DNA from 3 places in the Mesorhizobium sp. M9A.F.Ca.ET.002.03.1.2 genome. Region 1 is predicted to be linked to each of the others. Evidence: predicted binding sites of a transcription regulator. Region 1 holds the regulator's gene; each other region holds the start of a gene.
What was found. Region 1 encodes LexA, which represses DNA repair genes until DNA is damaged. Its sites were predicted from a motif close to TGTTCNNNNTGTGTTCNG; they were not measured.
Positions count from the first base shown of each region.

Region 2: the regulator LexA is predicted to act here: its motif matches at 3,943-3,960, upstream of EJ066_RS18630 (sel1 repeat family protein).
Region 3: the regulator LexA is predicted to act here: its motif matches at 4,521-4,538, upstream of EJ066_RS06925 (metallopeptidase family protein).

Region 1 covers NZ_CP034443.1:4,797,067-4,803,044, reverse strand. Annotated here, with positions in the region: gene trpD (anthranilate phosphoribosyltransferase) at 1-418, shown strand, start outside; gene trpC (indole-3-glycerol phosphate synthase TrpC) at 423-1,235, shown strand; gene moaC (cyclic pyranopterin monophosphate synthase MoaC) at 1,237-1,734, shown strand; gene glp (gephyrin-like molybdotransferase Glp) at 1,734-2,939, shown strand; gene lexA (transcriptional repressor LexA) at 3,043-3,780, shown strand; gene EJ066_RS23140 (ComEC/Rec2 family competence protein) at 3,774-5,978, opposite strand, start outside.
Region 2 covers NZ_CP034443.1:3,888,365-3,894,342, forward strand. Annotated here, with positions in the region: gene EJ066_RS18610 (endonuclease/exonuclease/phosphatase family protein) at 1-908, opposite strand, end outside; gene EJ066_RS18615 (AMP nucleosidase) at 1,003-2,463, opposite strand; gene EJ066_RS18620 (hypothetical protein) at 2,614-2,808, opposite strand; gene EJ066_RS31455 (hypothetical protein) at 2,841-2,993, opposite strand; gene EJ066_RS18625 (DUF2147 domain-containing protein) at 3,289-3,633, opposite strand; gene EJ066_RS18630 (sel1 repeat family protein) at 4,117-4,383, shown strand; gene EJ066_RS18635 (branched-chain amino acid ABC transporter substrate-binding protein) at 4,830-5,951, shown strand.
Region 3 covers NZ_CP034443.1:1,376,937-1,382,914, reverse strand. Annotated here, with positions in the region: gene EJ066_RS06940 (error-prone DNA polymerase) at 1-2,082, opposite strand, end outside; gene EJ066_RS06935 (DUF6504 family protein) at 2,079-3,554, opposite strand; gene EJ066_RS31750 (hypothetical protein) at 3,496-4,497, opposite strand; gene EJ066_RS06925 (metallopeptidase family protein) at 4,670-5,092, shown strand; gene EJ066_RS06920 (DUF1737 domain-containing protein) at 5,166-5,372, opposite strand; gene EJ066_RS06915 (CoA ester lyase) at 5,399-5,978, opposite strand, start outside.

The DNA of each region.
Region 1 (5,978 bases):
GGAATGGATCATGCCGGTGGCCGAGACGCTGAAGGCGCTGGGCGCCGACCATGCCTGGGTCGCCCATGGCGACGGCTATGATGAAATCACCACCACCGGCGAGACTGAGGTGGCCGAGCTGGTCGGCGACGAGATCCGAAGCTTTACGCTGACCCCGGAAGCGGTCGGGCTGAAGCGTCATACCAAGGAGGAGTTGCGCGGCGGCGACGCTGCCTACAACGCCCAGGCGCTGCGTGACATGCTGGGCGGCGCTGCCGGCGCCTATCGCGACACAGTGCTGATGAATGCCGGCGCCGGACTGGTGGTGGCGGGCAAGGCGACGACGCTTGCCGACGGCGTGGCGACGGCGGCGCAAGCCATCGACAGCGGCCGCGCGCTGAAGGTGCTCGACCGACTGGTCGAGATTTCGAACGGATAGAGCCGTGTCTGATATCCTGCGCAAGATCGAAGCTTACAAGCGCGAGGAGATCGCGGCGGCGAAGACGCGCGTGCCGCTTGCTGAGATCAAAGCGCGGGCGAAGGATGCAGAGGCGCCACGCGGCTTTCTCTCGGCCCTTGAAGCCAAACGCAAATCCGGCAGTTTCGCGCTGATCGCCGAGATCAAGAAGGCGAGCCCGTCCAAGGGCCTGATCCGCGCCGATTTCGATCCGCCGGCGCTGGCCAGAGCCTATGCGAAAGGTGGTGCCGCCTGCCTTTCGGTGCTAACCGACGCGCCGTCCTTCCAGGGTGCGCCTGAATTCCTTACCGATGCGCGCGGCGCCGTGACATTGCCCGCTTTGCGCAAGGATTTTCTGTTCGAGCCTTATCAGGTGTTCGAAGCCCGTGCGTGGGGCGCGGACGCCATCCTGATCATCATGGCGAGCGTCGATGACGCCGTGGCCAGGGACCTCGAAGCGACGGCTTTCGAGCTCGGCATGGACGCGCTGGTCGAGGTGCATGACGAGGCCGAGACGGAACGCGCGCTGAAACTGTCGTCGCGGCTGATCGGCATCAACAACCGCAACCTCCGGACGTTCGAAACCAGTCTCGATACCTCGGAGCGGTTGGCGACGATGGTGCCGGCCGACCGCCTGCTGGTCAGCGAGAGTGGTATTTTCTCGCATGACGACTGCCGCAAGCTGGAAAAAAGCGGCATCGGCACCTTCCTCGTCGGCGAGAGCCTGATGCGGCAACAGGATGTGGCCGCCGCAACGCGCCTGCTTTTGACGGGCAAGGCGCCGGCAGAGGCGATCTGATATGACGCCTGCCCTCACCCATCTTGGCGCACAGGGTGAAGCCAATATGGTCGATGTAGGTGACAAGGCTGAGACGACGCGCACGGCGGTCGCCGAGGGCTTTGTCTCGATGCTGCCAGAGACGCTCAAGATGATCGTCGACGGCGATGCCAAGAAAGGCGACGTGCTGGGCACGGCGCGCATCGCCGGCATCATGGCGGCCAAGAGGACGCATGAGCTGATCCCGCTCTGTCATCCGCTGCTGTTGACCAAGATATCCGTCGAGATCGAACCGGACGCGACGCTGCCCGGCCTGAGGGTCACGGCACTGGCCCGTGTCACCGGCAAGACCGGCGTCGAGATGGAGGCGCTGACCGCCGTCTCGGTCGCTTGCCTGACCATCTACGATATGGCCAAGGCGGTCGACCGGGCCATGGTGATCTCCGGCATCAGGCTGGTGGAAAAGACCGGCGGCAAATCCGGCGACTACAAGGTGGGCGCCCAAGGGGCTGGGCAATAATGGCGCTGCTTCCGGTCACCGAGGCGCTCGAGCGCCTGCTTGAAGGTGCTGCGCCCTCGCAAGCCGAAAGCGTCGCCCTGATAGCCGCCGCCGACCGCGTGCTGGCGGAGCCGCTCGTGGCGCTCCGCACCCAGCCGCCCTTCAACGCGTCCGCCATGGACGGCTATGCCGCGCGGGCCGCCGATGTCGCGTCCGTACCCGCAAGGCTTTCGGTGATCGGCATGGCGCCGGCCGGCCGCGGCTTCGCCGGGACGGTCGGTGAGAAGCAGGCCGTGCGCATCTTCACCGGCGCGCCGCTTCCCGCAGGCGCTGACACCATCGTCATCCAGGAGAATGTCCGCGACCTTGGCGGCGGCAGCATCGAAGTGACCGCATCGACGGTTGAAGGCCGCAACATCCGCCGCCTCGGGCTCGATTTCTCAAAGGGCGACGTTCTGCTGGGGAAAGGCCGCCTGCTCGATCCGGCGGCCTTGTCACTGGCGGCGTCAGCCAACCATCCGCAGGTCAGCGTGGTGAAACGGCCGCTGGTCGCCATCATCGCCACCGGCGACGAATTGCTGCCGCCGGGCAGCGACCTCGGCCCAGACCAGATCATCTCGTCCAATGCCTATGGCGTCGCCGCCGCGGCCCGCTCGGTCGGCGCGCGTGTGCTCGATCTCGGCATCGCCGCAGACCGCAAGGAGGCGATCGCCGCGCTGGTGAAAAAAGCGGTCGACGCAGGAGCCGACGTCATCGTCACGTTGGGCGGCGCCTCGGTCGGCGACCACGACCTCGTTCATGACGTGCTGACCGGCGAAGGCATGACGCTCGATTTCTGGAAGATCGCCATGCGGCCCGGCAAACCGCTGATGTTCGGCCGGCTGGGCGGCATCCGCTGCATCGGCCTGCCCGGCAATCCGGTGGCGAGCCTGGTCTGCACGCAGCTCTTCCTGAAGCCGCTGCTTGCACGGCTCGGCGGCCGTGCCTACCGGCAGGACATCCGTGAGGCGCGGCTGGGTGCTGCGATGCCGGCCAACGATCTCAGGCAGGACTATGTACGCGCCATGGTGAAGGAAGAAGCCGGCTTGCTTGAGGCGACGCCGTTCGGCATCCAGGATTCCTCGATGCTCAGAATGCTGGCCGACGCCAACGGGCTGATCGTGCGCGAGCCATTCGCTCCCGCAGCCACGACGGGCGCTGCCTGCAGCGTGCTGATGCTACGCTGAACAAAACGTCAACAGATTCATTAAACTTTAAACGGTTGCGGAACACAACTGGAACAGATAGTGTTTGTTCTGGGTTTGTTTTTTGATTCTGTTGGGGGTCGCGATGCTGACACGCAAACAACATGAACTGCTTATGTTCATCCACGAACGGCTGAAGGAAAGCGGCATTCCGCCTTCCTTCGACGAGATGAAGGAAGCGCTCGACCTCGCCTCCAAGTCGGGAATCCATCGGCTGATCACGGCGCTGGAGGAGCGCGGCTTCATTCGCCGCTTGCCCAACCGCGCCCGCGCGCTGGAGGTGCTGCGCCTGCCCGATTCGATCGCGCCCGGTCTCAATGCGGCGCGCAAATTCTCGCCGAGCGTCATTCAAGGCAGTCTTGGTCAGGGCAACCTCGGACGACAGGTCAAGCCAGCGCCTTCACGCATGCCTGCGGCCGGCAATGACGACGACGTCATTGCCACCGTATCCATCCCGGTGATGGGCCGCATCGCTGCCGGTGTGCCGATCGATGCCATCCAGCACCAGACGCATTCGATCTCGGTGCCGCCGGACATGATCATGGGCGGCGAGCATTATGCCTTGGAGGTCAAGGGTGATTCGATGATCGAGGCCGGCATTTTCGACGGCGACACGGTCATTATTCGCAACGCCAACACCGCCCAGCCCGGCGAGATCATCGTGGCCCTGGTCGACGAGGAGGAAGCGACGCTGAAGCGGTTCCGCCGCAAAGGCGCCTCGATCGCCCTGGAAGCCGCCAATCCGGCCTATGAGACGCGCATTTTCGGGCCTGACCGGGTCAAGGTGCAGGGCAAGCTCGTCGGATTGATTCGGCGTTACTGAGCGGCGGCTTTTTTGGGTTTTTCGGCCTCGCGGTATGGCGGCAGCCCCCTCGCCTCTCGAGAAAACTGTCGCTGTACATGCCAGGGCCGGTACGGTTCTTCGACGGCGAAACGAATTTTTGCGCGCGTCGTCGCCGATTGCGGATCGAAGAAGACGGCGGCACTGCCCATGCGAGCGAGTTGCCGTTTGGTCACGACGAGGACCAGCGGATTGCGGCAGGGATCATAATAGGCTGTCGCATCGTCGATGACGATCAAGTCCGCAAAGGCACAGGCTGGCCGCGCGGTTTTGCGGTCGTCGGCGAGCGCGACGATCGCACCGGACGGATGCCGGGCAAGGCACAGGCCGGCGGTGCAGTAGAAAGGCGCGCCCGGCGGCAGGTCTGCCGGATCGGTGATGTCGAATTGTATATCCGTCTTGGCGAATGTCTCCGGCATGATGATCGTCTCGGCCTTCAGGGCGTGTTTCCAGTTGTCGATGGTAAATTCGTTCGGGCGCGCCCGGTTGACGGCAAGCTCACCGCCGCCGACCGGCAGAGCGACCAGTCGCGCATTCTCCGAGATCAGCACGTCGGGCGTGCGTGTGTCGGAAATCGTCAGCAGGCCGGCAAGCGCAAAAGGAAGCGCCGCGAGCCGCAGCCAGGTCGTCGCCATGGTCGCGATGACAAGAGCGATCGTCGCCAGCAGGACCGACTGCATCGAAATCAGCCCGACCGCGTCGATGGGCGAGCGCTCCGAGATCCATCCGGATAGGACGATCATCGCTGACAGCCCCTTGCCCATCACATAGAGGAAAGGCCCGTCGGCACCGAACGGCATCGCCAGAGCGCTAAGAACGCCGAAAGGCATGACCACCAGCGAAACAACAGGCATGATCGCCAGATTGGCGAACAGGCTGAGTGGCGAGACCCGCTGGAAATGCCATATGGCAAAAAGCGCCGTCGCGCTTCCCGCGATGATGGAGGTCATGGCAAGGCCGCCCATCGCCACCAGGAATTTTCGCGTGACGAAGCCGAGCGGCGATCGTCGCGGCGGTGGCGCGGTGGCCCTGCCTGCTCGGTAGTCGGACCAGCCGGCATAGGCGCCGACGAGCGCCGCGGTCGCGGCGAAGGACATTTGAAAACTCGGCCCGACAACCTCATGCGGCGATACGACGATGACGGCAATCGCCGAGATCGCCAGATTGCGCATGGTGAGCGCCGCCCGGTCGAACAGCACGGCGATCAGCATCACCGCCAGCATGATAAAGCTGCGTTCGGCCGCGACCACGACGCCCGAAATGATGAGATAGGCTGCAATCGAAAAAAGCGCGGCCGCGGCCGCGTATTTCTTGACCGGCCGTCGCGAGGAGAAATCGGGAAACAGCGAAAAGGCGCCGCGCAGCAGCGCCATGACCGTGCCGGCAACCAGCGCCATGTGCAGGCCGGAGATGGAGATGATGTGATAGATGCCGGTGCGCCGCATCGCCTCGTTGATCTCTTCGGGAATGCCAGCGCGCACGCCGACAATCAGCGCGGCGGCAATCTCGCCTTCGGCACCGCCAACTTGACTGCGAACATGGACTGCGATGCTCTCCCGCGCGTTCTCGACTGCGGAAGAAAGACGCGCAGCAAGCGGTGTCCCATCTGGTGAACCATTCGGGGGAATGACCTTTGGCGTGCCAAGGAAAAAGCCGCTGGCGCCGATGCCGGCAAAATAGCTGTCGAACGAGTAATCATAGCCGTCCGGCCGCACCGGGCCGGTTGGTGGCAGCAGCCTGACATAGCCGGTCACTTTTGATCCGGCGGTCATCTCAGGCGGTATCTTCATCGCCGAAGCGCGAATCCGAGCCGGCATGTAGCGCAGCGTTGGCCGGGCGGTCGAGATCACATCGATGGTCAGCCGGATGCGACCGTTCGCCATCCGGTCGAGGCTAACGACACGGCCGGTCAGCCGGGTCGGGATTTCCGAGCCGAGCATCTGCGTTCCCGCGCGCCATGTCTCGACCTTGGCGGCGAGCACGCCGAGCGCGCACAGCAGCGTCACCACGAAGCACAGATGCGTTTTGCGCCATGAGCGCGAGGCGGCCGCACACAATGCCGTGAGGACGACGACGGCGATGGGTTGCGAAAAGTCCGGTTCGCTCGCCAATGAAAAATAGAAGATCACCCCGCATGCCAGGAAAACCGGCACCAGCAAGAAGGCGACGCCACGGTCGAT
Region 2 (5,978 bases), 910 kb from region 1:
GTGTCTTCCAGCCTCGACACGGAATGGACGAGAACCGCCCCCTTGCTGAAAACCTGGTCGATCGGCAGTCCGGTGAAGCGCAGGAAATCCGGCAGCTTGTCGTAGAGCCAGGTCGGCCCCGGCGAAGGCTCCACGGTTAGCTTGCCAAGATACGCGACGCGCCGGACAGCGGCGCTCCAGGGTACTGCATTGCAGTCGCCTGCCATGATCGCTGTCTCGCCGAGCGAGGCGAGTTCCCGCGACAATCCGCCGATCTGCCGTGACTGGTTGCGCGGCCATGGCCAAGTGAGATGGATGGCGGCGACGTCGGCACTGGATCGGCCGAAATCGACGGTCGCGATGGCCATCGCACCGCGGCCATCGCAGCGCGGTTGCGTGCTGGCGGCGAACGGCCGTCTGGACAGCAGCGCAACACCGAACACGCCATTGGGGTAGGGGCAGAGGATCCGGTAGGGATAGGCGCCGGCGAGAAGGCCAAGCTTCGCCTCCCACATGTCGGACACCTCGTCGAGGGTGATCACGTCAGGCTGGGTCCGGCCGATCAGCGACAGCACCTTTTCAGGCGTCGGATTGTCAAACCGCAGGTTCATTTGCAGCAGGCGGTAGATCTTCTGGTCACCGGGGTAGGCTGCCTGGACCGGCCACAGGCGGTTTACCGGCAGGGCGTTCGACGTGGTGGCGAAGGCAGCTACGGCAAAGAGCAGCGCTGTGGCCGCCTGCAAGCGAAACGAGGTCGCGAGCAGCGGCAGCGCGCAAAGCGCCATCAGCACGGCAAGGTGAACGCGGAAATGGGCGAAGGAATCGAAGGCCGGATGCAGCGTTCCGAAAAACCCGGCCACCAGCGGGACCGAGAAGACAAGCATTGCGACGAATGCCACCGAAGCCATCATGTTTCGAATGCGTGCCATCTGCTTTGCCTATCGGCAGAAATGCGGCCCATCAAGATGACGAAATGCCCTGCCGCGCTCTTGCCGCACTCGGATCGACGAAGGCCGATCGGTGCTACTGGAACGCCGTCTCCGAAAAGCTCCTGAGCTTGCGCGAATGCAGCCGCTCCATCGGCATCTCGGCCAGCTTCTCCATCGCCCTGATGCCGATCTTCAAGTGCTGCGCCACTTGCCGCTTGTAGAACTCGGTCGCCATGCCGGGCAACTTCAATTCGCCATGCAGGGGCTTGTCGGAGACGCAAAGCAGCGTGCCATAGGGCACGCGGAAACGGAAGCCGTTGGCTGCGATCGTCGCCGATTCCATATCGAGCGCGATCGCCCGTGACTGCGACAGCCGCTGCACCGGCCCGCGCTGGTCGCGCAGTTCCCAGTTGCGGTTGTCGATCGTGGCGACGGTGCCGGTGCGCATGATACGCTTGAGGTCGTAGCCGGAAAGGCCGGTGATTTCGGCGACAGCCTCCTGCAGCGCCACCTGGATTTCGGCCAGCGGCGGGATCGGCACCCAGACCGGAAGATCGTCGTCCAGAACATGGTCTTCCCGCACATAGGCGTGCGCCAGCACATAGTCGCCGAGCGCTTGGGTGTTGCGCAGCCCGGCGCAATGGCCGAGCATCACCCACGCATGCGGCCTTAGCACGGCAATATGGTCGGTGATCGTCTTGGCATTGGAAGGGCCGACGCCGATATTGACCATGGTGATGCCGCCATGGTTCGGCTTCTTCAGATGATAGGCCGGCATCTGCGGCAGGCGCCGCGCCGCCGCGCCATCGTCAGGCGCGCTTTGTCCAGCCTTGGTGACGACGTTTCCCGGCTCGACGAATTCGACGTATCCGCCGCCGCCATTCGCCATCAGCTCGTGCGCACGGGCGACGAATTCATCGATGTAGAACTGATAGTTGGTGAACAGCACGAAGTTCTGGAAATGCTGGGGACTGGTGGCCGTGTAGTGCGACATCCGGTGCAGCGAGTAGTCGATGCGCTGCGCCGTGAACGCCGCCAGCGGCCTGGCTTCGCCTAACGCCACTTCGAACGTGCCGTTGGCGATCTGGTCGTCGGTGCCGTCGAGGTCCGGCACGTCGAACAGGTCGCGGATCGGCCGCCTGATGCGTTCGGCGGCCGCGCCGTCGACATGGGAGCCTTCCAGGAACGCGAAATGCAGCGGGATAGGCGTCGTCGATTCCGAAACGGTGACCGGAACGCCGTGATTGCGCATGATCAGCCGAAGCTGTTCGATGAGATAGCGTTCGAAAAGGGCAGGCTGGGTGATGGTGGTGGAGAAATGCCCAGGCGTCGGCATATGGCCGTAGGCCTGCCGCGAGTCGATCTGGGTGAACGAACTCGTGGTGACGCCGATCTCGGGATAGAAGGCCCGGTAGCGCTTGTTGTTGTCGCTGCCTGCGGCGAGCGCCGTGAACGAATCGCGCAGGAATTTGGTGTTGCGATCGTAAAGGACCTGCAAGGCCGCGACGGCCTTTTCGGCGTCATTGAAACTCTGCCGGCCAAACGGCCCCGGCATCACGACCGATTCGATGGCTTGGGGATAGATTCGCTTTTCCATGACCCAATATAGAGGCTTGGCCATGCGGTTGGGAGGGGCATGCCGGCCCAAAGGCGGTCAAAACGTCGTTTTTCTTATTGAATGGTTTCGATGACGGATCGATTGACGCTAACCGCGCCGCAGGCTGACCAGCAGCACAAAGCCGACGCCGTTCTTCCTCAACGCCGGCGCTTCGATCGTCGAACCCGCATCGGCGCGCATCGTGGGTACGGCCAGAACCGGCGCGGCAAGAACCATCAGGATGAGCGTCGCCCGCGGCACAAGCCGAAGGGTCTTGAGGGCGCTGGCGACGATGCGGTTCATGGTGTGTTTCTTCTTTCTAGGTGTTTGTCGGTTCAGGGGCGAAAATGGTTCAGGCAATCGAACTGGCAGGAACTGGCCACGTCCCGGGCGCGGGCCGGGCGCCCGGCCTCGGCGACGAGGATGGCGAACAACATGCCGAACAGGCTCAGCAGCAGGCAGACGATGGTGAAGCGGCGGGCAAGCATTGCGTGGTGTCTCCTTCAACACGCATGAGAATGCCCTGATACAACTGAACCGGCTCTGATGCCGGCGTTCATCTGCGGTTCAAATTGATTGACGGAGTGCAGAGTGCCCGCCGGCCACCGGCGTCGCCCTGATCTGGCCGACGACCTGCAACCTTGCTGCAACGTAGACGCGCAAGAAAATTGCTGTTGGGCGCAGAAGGCGCCCGGCTCGCACACCTATCTTGTCCCAGATAGGCGGCGAAAAAAGGGGCCTTCGCGGCCCCGTTTTCATTCCAATCTGTGGCAGGAAAAACGATCAGAGCTTATGCCAGGTCTGGCTCTTGCAGATCAGCCCGCCAAGCACGCAGCCGCTCATCTTGAGCGAAGCGCCCGAGACAGAGGCCTTGCCCGAATAGGTCTTGTCAGTTTCCGGATCGGTTATGGTGCCCGTATATTTGTTGTCGCCGGACACCTTGAACGAGCCGATGCGCTTGCCGGCAAATTTGCCGGATTTGAGCGTGATGGAAAATCCACCGCCGCCGCCCGCGATAGCGGCTGTCGAGCCGGCTTGCGTTTTCCAGTTGCCTTCGATCGGGTCGGCCCAAGCCGCGCCGGCCATGATCAATGTGGCCGCAAGGGCCATGCTGAATTTGCGAACCATGTTTTTCCTCCCTGCGGGCTTCCGGTCGGATGTTCCGCCCCACCGGTCTGCCCTTTACGCAAACGTAGCTAATCCACGTCCCGGCAAAACAAAAGCGGTGCCGCTGCGGAAGACTTCAGGTTTTTGGACGTCAGGATTTTGACCGCCTGAAGCGGTCCCGTCTACCGGAAATGAAACGATCGCAACTCCGTCTCTGTCTCCCTTGGTTAGCGGAGTCTTGATCCGCGCTTCGCCAATTTTCGTCAAATTGAGCGCGAACCGGCGAAATTGCTGGCTTTGTATCCTTAACGAATTTCCGCGTTTACCTCTTGTTTTAGCTTTGTTTTCCTCAAATTAAGCACGCCATTTAACGACAGATTCAAGCCTCCGCGTCATTCTCGAAAGCATCGAAAGAGCGGCCACCCCAAGGGATATCAACGGATACCGGGGGACAGAAGGAGGCGGCTCTCGGGAGCCTGACAGGGGCTAGAACAGGGGATTGAAATGGCACGTTTTGAAATGCCTGAAGCCGGCTTCGGCGCCATGGGGGCAATTGCCCAGGCCGACATTCTTTTCGAACTGGGCATGATGTATGCGACCGGCCGCGATTGCGAGACCGATGTCGTCGCCGCCCACAAATGGTTCAACATCGCTGCGATCAAGGGCTCTGTCCGCGCCGCGGAACTGCGCTCGGAATTGTCGGCCGCCATGTCGAAGGTCGAGATCGCCAGGGCGTTGCGCGAAGCCCGCGAATGGATGACGATGCACTGAGTTCATGGGGCCTTTGAGTTCATCAGGCACCGAGATCACCGACAGGGACGCTTCAGGTCAAGGCCGCGCAAGACGGCCGGACCGGCAAGAACAAGGCCGCGCAAGACGGTCGTAACAACAATGACAAGAACGCGGCTGGCCGGATACGGCCAAGCTGTGCGACGGACAGGGAAGGCGAGCGGTTTTCGGGCGCGGGAGTGTTCGGGGCTGGTTCGACCGACAAAAGCCGCGACCGGCCGGAACAAGGCTGGCGCGGTTTTTTTGCGTTTTCAGACCATGATCCCAAAAAGTGGTTTTGGAAGAGATCATGGTCAAACAGAAACATTGCAGGCCCAATCGAGCGCCGCCGATGCGCCTAGACAGGCTTGGCGAAGGGTGAGATTCTCCCCCACTCAGGAAGAGGCGCGGCCGGGGCGGCCGCGCGAGAGTGGAGGAGTTGTATCGCCATGAAAAGATTGGGTATTTTGAGCGCGGCCATAGTTGGCCTTGTGATGAGCGCGCCGGTCGCCTTCGCCGACGACATCACCTTTTCGGTGGTCGGACCGATGACCGGTCAGCTTGCCACCATCGGCGACCAGTTCAAGCAAGGCGCGCAAGCCGCCGCCGACGCGATCAACGCGGCCGGCGGTGTCGAAGGCCGCCAGATCAAGCTCGACGTCCAGGATGATCAGTGCGATCCGAAACAGGCGGTTTCGGTCGCCAACCGCATTATTGCCAACGGCGTCAAGTTCATCGATGGCCATGCCTGTTCCGGTTCGAGCATCCCGGCCTCAGCAGTCTACGCCGAAGCCGGCGCGATGATGATGAGCCCGGCCTCGTCCAACCCGGTGTTGACCGACGCGGCGGCGAAGGCCGGCTGGCCGACGATCATGCGCCTCTATACGCGCGACGATGCGCAGGGCGCTTTCATCGGTCCATGGATCGCCAAGAAATATGCCGGCAAGAACGTCGTCATCATGCACGACAAGAGCGCCTATGGGCAGGGCGTCGCCGACGCCGTCAAGGCAACGATGAACCAGAACGGTCTCAACGAGATCCTTTACGAGGGCATCAACGCCGGTGAAAAGGACTACGCAGCACTTGTCACCAAGCTCAAGGACCTGAAGGCTGACGTCGTCTATTTCGGCGGCTACCACCCCGAAGCCGGCCTCATCCTGCGCCAGTCGGCGGAACAGAACCTGAAGTATCAGCTGATCATGCCGGACTCGATTGCCACGCCGGAATTCTGGCAGGTCGCCGGCCCGGCCGGCGAAGGCACCATGTTCGTCTTCCCGTCGGACCCGCAGGCGAAGCCGGAAGCCAAGGAAGCGATCGAAAAGATCAAGGCGGGGGGGTTCGTGCCCGAGGGCTTCACGCTGTTCTCCTATGCCGTGATCCAGACCTTTGCCGAGGGCATCAAGCGCGCCGGCACCGACGATCCGGCCAAGGTTGCCGAGGCTTTGAAGAACGGCGAGCCGATCAGCACCGTCGTCGGCTCGGTCACCTTCGACGAGAAAGGTGATCTCAAGAACGCCAGCTACGACATCAACCAGTGGCACGACGGCAAATACGCGCCGATCCAGCCGTAATAGCTGGGTCGCCAGGCGACATCAGGA
Region 3 (5,978 bases), 3.0 Mb from region 1:
GGTGCGCTTGAAAGTGGCCATGGCGCGGCGCAGTTCATCGGCCTCGCCCGGCCTGAAACCGCCGGCGACGATGGCGATCTTCATCGCCTGTTCCTGGAACAGCGGCACGCCAAGCGTCTTGCCGAGAATTTTTTCCAGTTCCGGCTTTGGATATTCGGCTATCTCCTTGCCCTGCCGGCGGCGCAGATAGGGGTGGACCATGTCGCCCTGGATCGGGCCGGGCCGCACGATCGCCACCTCGATGACGAGATCATAGAAGGTGCGCGGCCTGAGCCTGGGCAGCATGGACATCTGGGCACGGGATTCGATCTGGAAGACGCCGAGCGTATCGGCGCGGCAGATCATGTCGTAGACATCCTTGTCCTCAGGCGGGAGGGTGGCCAGCACATAGGGCCGGCCATAGTCATCCCGTGCATCATAATGGTCCTGCAGAAGCTTGAAGGCGCGCTGCAGGCACGTCAGCATGCCGAGCGCCAGGACATCGACCTTGAGGATCTTCACCGCATCGAGATCGTCCTTGTCCCACTCGACCATCTTGCGCTCGTCCATCGCCGTCTTGACGATGGGGACGATCTCGTCGAGCCGGTCCCTGGTGATGACGAAGCCGCCGACATGCTGCGATAGATGGCGGGGAAAGCCCATGATCTCGTTGGCGCGTTCGATCACCTGCCTTGCCAGCGGGTCGGTGCGGTCGATGCCGCCGGCGCTTGCCTCCTTTTCGCCGAGCTCGGAGGTCGACCAGCCCCAGATCGAGCTGGACAATGCGCTGCGGACATCCTCGGACAGGCCCATCGCCTTGGCCACCTCGCGCAGCGCCGAGCGACCGCGATAACTGATGACGGCAGCGGCAAGCGCGGTGCGCTTGGCGCTGTATTTGTCGTAGATATACTGGATGACCACTTCGCGTTTTTCATGCTCGAAATCGACATCGATGTCGGGCGGCTCGTTTCTTTCTTCGGAAATGAAGCGCTCGAACAGCGTGTCGATCCTGTCGGGTCCGACTTCGGTGATGCCGATGCAATAGCAGACCACCGAGTTAGCCGCGGAGCCGCGCCCCTGGCACAGTATGTCCTGGCTGCGGGCGAATTTGACGATATCGTAGACAGTCAGAAAATAGCGCGCGTAGTTCAGGCGCTCGATCAAGGCGAGCTCTTCCTGGATGCGCTTCGTCACATCAGCGGGAACGCCTGAGGGATATCGTATCGCCGCTCCCTGTCGAGCCAGCCTTTCCAGTTCGGCCTGTGGGCCGAGGCCCGATTCCGTCGGTTCGTCGGGATAATTGTACTGGAGGTCACTGAGAGAGAAGGTCAATTCCCCGGCAAAGCGCAGCGTTTCCGCCAGCGCTTGCGGATGCCTGCGGAAAAGCCGCGCCATCTCCATTGGCGGCTTCAAATGGCGCTCGGCATTGGCCCCCAGTTCCAGCCCTACCTCGGCGATGGGCACGTTGAGGCGGATCGCTGTCAGCACGTCCTGCAGCGGACGCCGCTCGGCTGTGTGGTAGAGAACGTCGTTGGTAGCCATCAGCGGAATGCCTGATGCTTCAGCCATGGCGGTCGCCTGCTCGATGCGGAAGCGGTCGTTGCCGTGATAATCCGGCGAGACGGCAAGCCACAAAGCCTTGCCAAAGCGATCTTTGAGCCGGCTAATCAGTTCAAGATCATCTTCCGCCGACGCTGACAGATCCGGCAGAATCGCCAGCGACATGAGATCGCCCCATTCGAAAAGGTCGTCGCGATAAAGAAGCGGTGCGCCCTTTTCGCTTTCGTCGCGCATATTGGCTTGCGTCAGCATGCGGCACAGATGGCCCCAGCCCTTGCGGTCCTGCGGGTAGGCGAGAACATCCGGCGTGCCGTCGGCAAAGACCAGGCGGCAGCCGGGATGATAGGAAAGGCCTTCCACCTTGGCCTGCTGCCAGGCGCGCACGACGCCGGCCACCGTGTTGCGGTCGGCAAGCCCGATCGACGAAAAGCCCAGGAACTTGGCCGCGACCACCAGCTCCTCCGGTTTCGAGGCGCCGCGCAGGAACGAGAAATTCGACTGGATACCGAATTCGGCATAGGGAGCGACCGTCAGCGCATTCATGCGAAGATCCCATGCATGAACCAGCGCGGCGCAGCCTGCGAGGCGCCGTAGAGGCCCTGGCGGTAGAGCCAGTAACGGCGGCCGTCACTATCCTCGATGCGGAAATAATCCCGGGTCGGTGCGTCTTCCTGCCCCGGTGCCTCCCGCCACCATTCAGGCGCAATGCGTTCCGGCCCTTCGGCGCGCGCGACCCGGTAGAGCGCGCGCCGCCAGCGGAAGTTCATGGGCGGTCCCTCCGGCATTTCGGTGGCCGGCACCTCGATCGGTTCGGGCGAACAGAACAGCCGGATCGGCCGTTCTGCCCGGAAGACAGGCTTGGTGTCTTGTATCTTGTCCGGCTTCTTCGGGGGAGAGATCCTTTGCGGTGCTTCCGCAAAGGGAAGCATGGCGACGGCGCGCTCGGGCAGATGGCTCTCAACGGTGACCGGTTTCAAAACCGCGCTTTCGCCGAGCCGGGCGCGGATGCGGTCGGCGAAAAGGGCGATGTCGGCGCCGTCATCGCTCGTCTCGCCGGCGAGATCCGCCTGCTGCATGTCGAAGGCCGCGATCGACAGGACAGAGAGGCGCACGAGATCGAAGCCATAGCCGGCATCGATGTCCTGTTCGAGCGCGGTAAGCCTTTCGTGGAACAATTTTTGGATCAGCAGCGGCTCGCGCAAGGGCCGCGAGGTGCCGACGGCGATGCGGCTGACGGCGCCATCGACGCGGAAAAGCAGCAGCGCCAGCATCCTTGCGCCCTCGCCGCGGCGCTCGAGATCCGCTTTCAGCGTCGTCGCCAGCAATCGCACCAGCCGCTCTATGTCGTCGGTCAGCATGATGGGTTCTGCGAGATGGCGTTCGACCGAAAGCGGCGCAACCGGCAGGCGCGGCGACACGGCCTCCTCGAGGCGTCCGAGCGCCTGGTCGAGACGCAAAAGCAGGGATACGCCGAAGCGGCGGGCGAGCGGGGCGCGGGGTGCTGCCATGACGGCGCCCGCCGTGCGCAGGCCAACGCTTTCCAGGCTGGCGCGGATATCAGGCTCGATGCGCAGCGCCGCCAGCGGCAAGGGCGCGAGAAGCACCTCCTCCTCGCCGCCGGGGACGATGCGGTCACTGGCAAACCGCGCCGCCGCCCAGGCAGCACCAGGTGTGGCGGCAAGTCCGGCGCGGACATCGAAACCCTGATGGAAAAAGCGCGACAGGATGTCGTCCAGCATCGACCGTTCGCCGCCGAAAAGATGAGTGCAGCCAGTGACGTCGAGGAACAGGCCGTCGGCTGCGTCGAGCGCCACCAGCGGGGTGTAGCGGTCGCACCAGTCGGCAAGGCTTTCGAGCAGGCGGTGGTCGGCCTCGGGATCGGCTTCCAGTACGTCGATCGAGGGATGCATGGCGCGCGCGTCGGCTATGCCCATGCCGCGCTTCAGGTGAAGCGCCTCAGCCCGCTCGTCGAGGGCGGCGATGCGCTGCGCGTTCCCTTGGCGATGGCTGATCACCAGGGGCAGATGATGCGACGGCCGGGAACGCCAGGACCGCCCCAGACGCTGCCGCAGGATCCTTTCCGCGGCGAGGTGCGGAAACCACAGGGACAGGATTCTCCGTCCGTCTTTCCTCGAAGCTGCGTTCATCGGGGTTCCACTCCAGTGTGAATTGTCCTGGCAAGGCCGTGCGGCTCTTGCCGATGTTGACGGTGAAGGCGGGGCGGCCGATCGAGCCGGCGAGCGGCCCGGCGATCGTCACGCGCGCTGCCGCCGGCGCCGTCGACAGGACGAGGCGGACGGGTGCCGCTGTCGGTTCGGCCTCGCCGGCCTGCCGCAGCAGGAACACCGGCCGGCCGGCATTCTGTGCCCGGGCGTGCAGCCGCCGCGTCGCGGTGAGATCCAGCCGTTGCGGACTGCCGCGGATTTCGAGGATGACGGCGGCGAGCGCGGTCATCCGGGCGGCCTCCTCGGCGGTCCACAGCGCGTCGAGGAGCCTTGGCGCCTCGGAAAACAGCAATTGCTCCGGCTCGATGCCGAACACGGCGTGAAGCCCTCTGGCATAGGGAAAGCCCGCCTCCCGGAAGATTTCCGCGGTGCCGATCCACAGGACCGGTAGTCGCGGCCCCTGTTTGAGGATCAGGCTGACGAGCGACAAGGCGAAGCCGGCGACGGCCCCGGCATCGCGGGTCGCGGCGCCGTGGATTTCGCTCAGTGCCGCCTTCGGCAAGCCGCCGCTGAGTGCGGCATCGAGACCTTCGGCGCCGGTGCGCAGAAACGCATCGGGCGGCGCCACGGCGAGGCCACGCCGGACGATTGTTAGATTCTGGGGCGTGACATCCGCATCAACGAGGGCTGCGCCGGCCGGGGCCTCCAGGCGCTCGGGCAGCGTTCCCTCGATCTTCGCGATCTGGCGGCGCAGGGCGAAAACAGTCTCCCGCGCCACGGCGCTTGTCGCCATGACGGTCAGCTTTCACTCACAATTGTTCCCGTTATGTTCCTATTGATTCCAGAGGGCGCTGAAAGAGTCAAGCGGAGTCATGGGGAATTTATTCCTGTCCTCGCGTGGCGGCAAGCCGGTCATTTGCCGACTCCGGCTCGAAAGCCTATATGCCGGGATCAAAGGACAAAGCATGGCCCGCATCTACAAGACCCGCACCTGGCACGACCAGCTTTCGCCATCGATGGAGGAAATGGAGTTCCTGGCGCTGGAGGCTTACGCCCATCTGCCGGAGGATTTCCGCAAGCTGACCGGCGAGATCGTCATCCAGATCGCCGAATTTCCGACCGACGAGATCATGGACGATCTGTCGCTGGAAACGCCTTTCGACCTGCTCGGACTGTTCGAGGGGCGCGGCATCGCCGAGCGCTGGAATCCGCAGACCGGCGAGGGGCCGAACCGCGTCACGCTCTACCGCCGCGCCATCCTCGACTACTGGGCCGAGAACGAAGAGACGCTGGGCGACATCGTCACCCATGTGCTGATCCACGAGATCGGCCACCATTTCGGCCTGTCGGACGACGATATGGAGCGGATCGAAGAGGCGGCGGAGTAGGCTTGTGCTGATATTCAGGTGATGCCGGCCTGACCTGAATCTCGACACACCCTGTGTCGGAGCTATGCAAGCCCTACCAGTCGCTGAGCTTGGTGTCGGGCCTGTATTCCTGGCCCTCGACATCCTTCACCACGGCCTGGCCGCAGCGCATGCTCTTGGTCTGCTTGTCGTAGGCGTAGGTCGGCGAGCCGAACAGGTGCCAGCCCTTATTCAGCGCCGCCGTCACCTTGTGGCAGAAGCTGGAATCGTCCGGACCGGACAGAAAGCGGTAGAGTTTCATTTTTCATTCCTGTGGTGAGTTGCCGATCATGCCCCGATGGCGGCCGCCTTCGCCAGCAGTTTTTCGGCCTGCGCCAGATGCAGCCGCTCGACCATTTTTCCATTCAGCGCAATGACGCCCTTCCCGGCATTTTCAGCAAGCGCGAAGGCATCTCTTACCGATCGTGCCTCGGCCACCGCCTCGGGCGAAGGCGCAAAGGCCCAGTTCGCGGCCTCGATCTGGGCCGGATGGATCAGCGACTTGCCGTCAAACCCCATGGCGGCCGCTTGCGTGCATTCGCGCGCAAAAGCGTCCAGATCGCGAAAGTCATTGGAGACGCCATCGAGCATGTCGAGACCGCCGGCGCGCGCGGCCAACACCATCTGCATCAGCCAGGGTATGAGATAGCGCCGGTCGGGCGTGGCGAGAATGCCGGTCTCCTTGACCAGATCGTTCGTTCCGGCGACGAAACAAATAAGCCGCGAGGCCGGATCGCGGCCCAGCTCGGCAATCGGTCCAATGTTGAGCAAGGCCTTGGGCGTCTCGATCATCGCCCATAGCTTCACCGCGTCCGGTGCGAAATTGTCGTCAAGCAGGTCGCCGGCGTCGAGAATGTCGCGCGGCGTG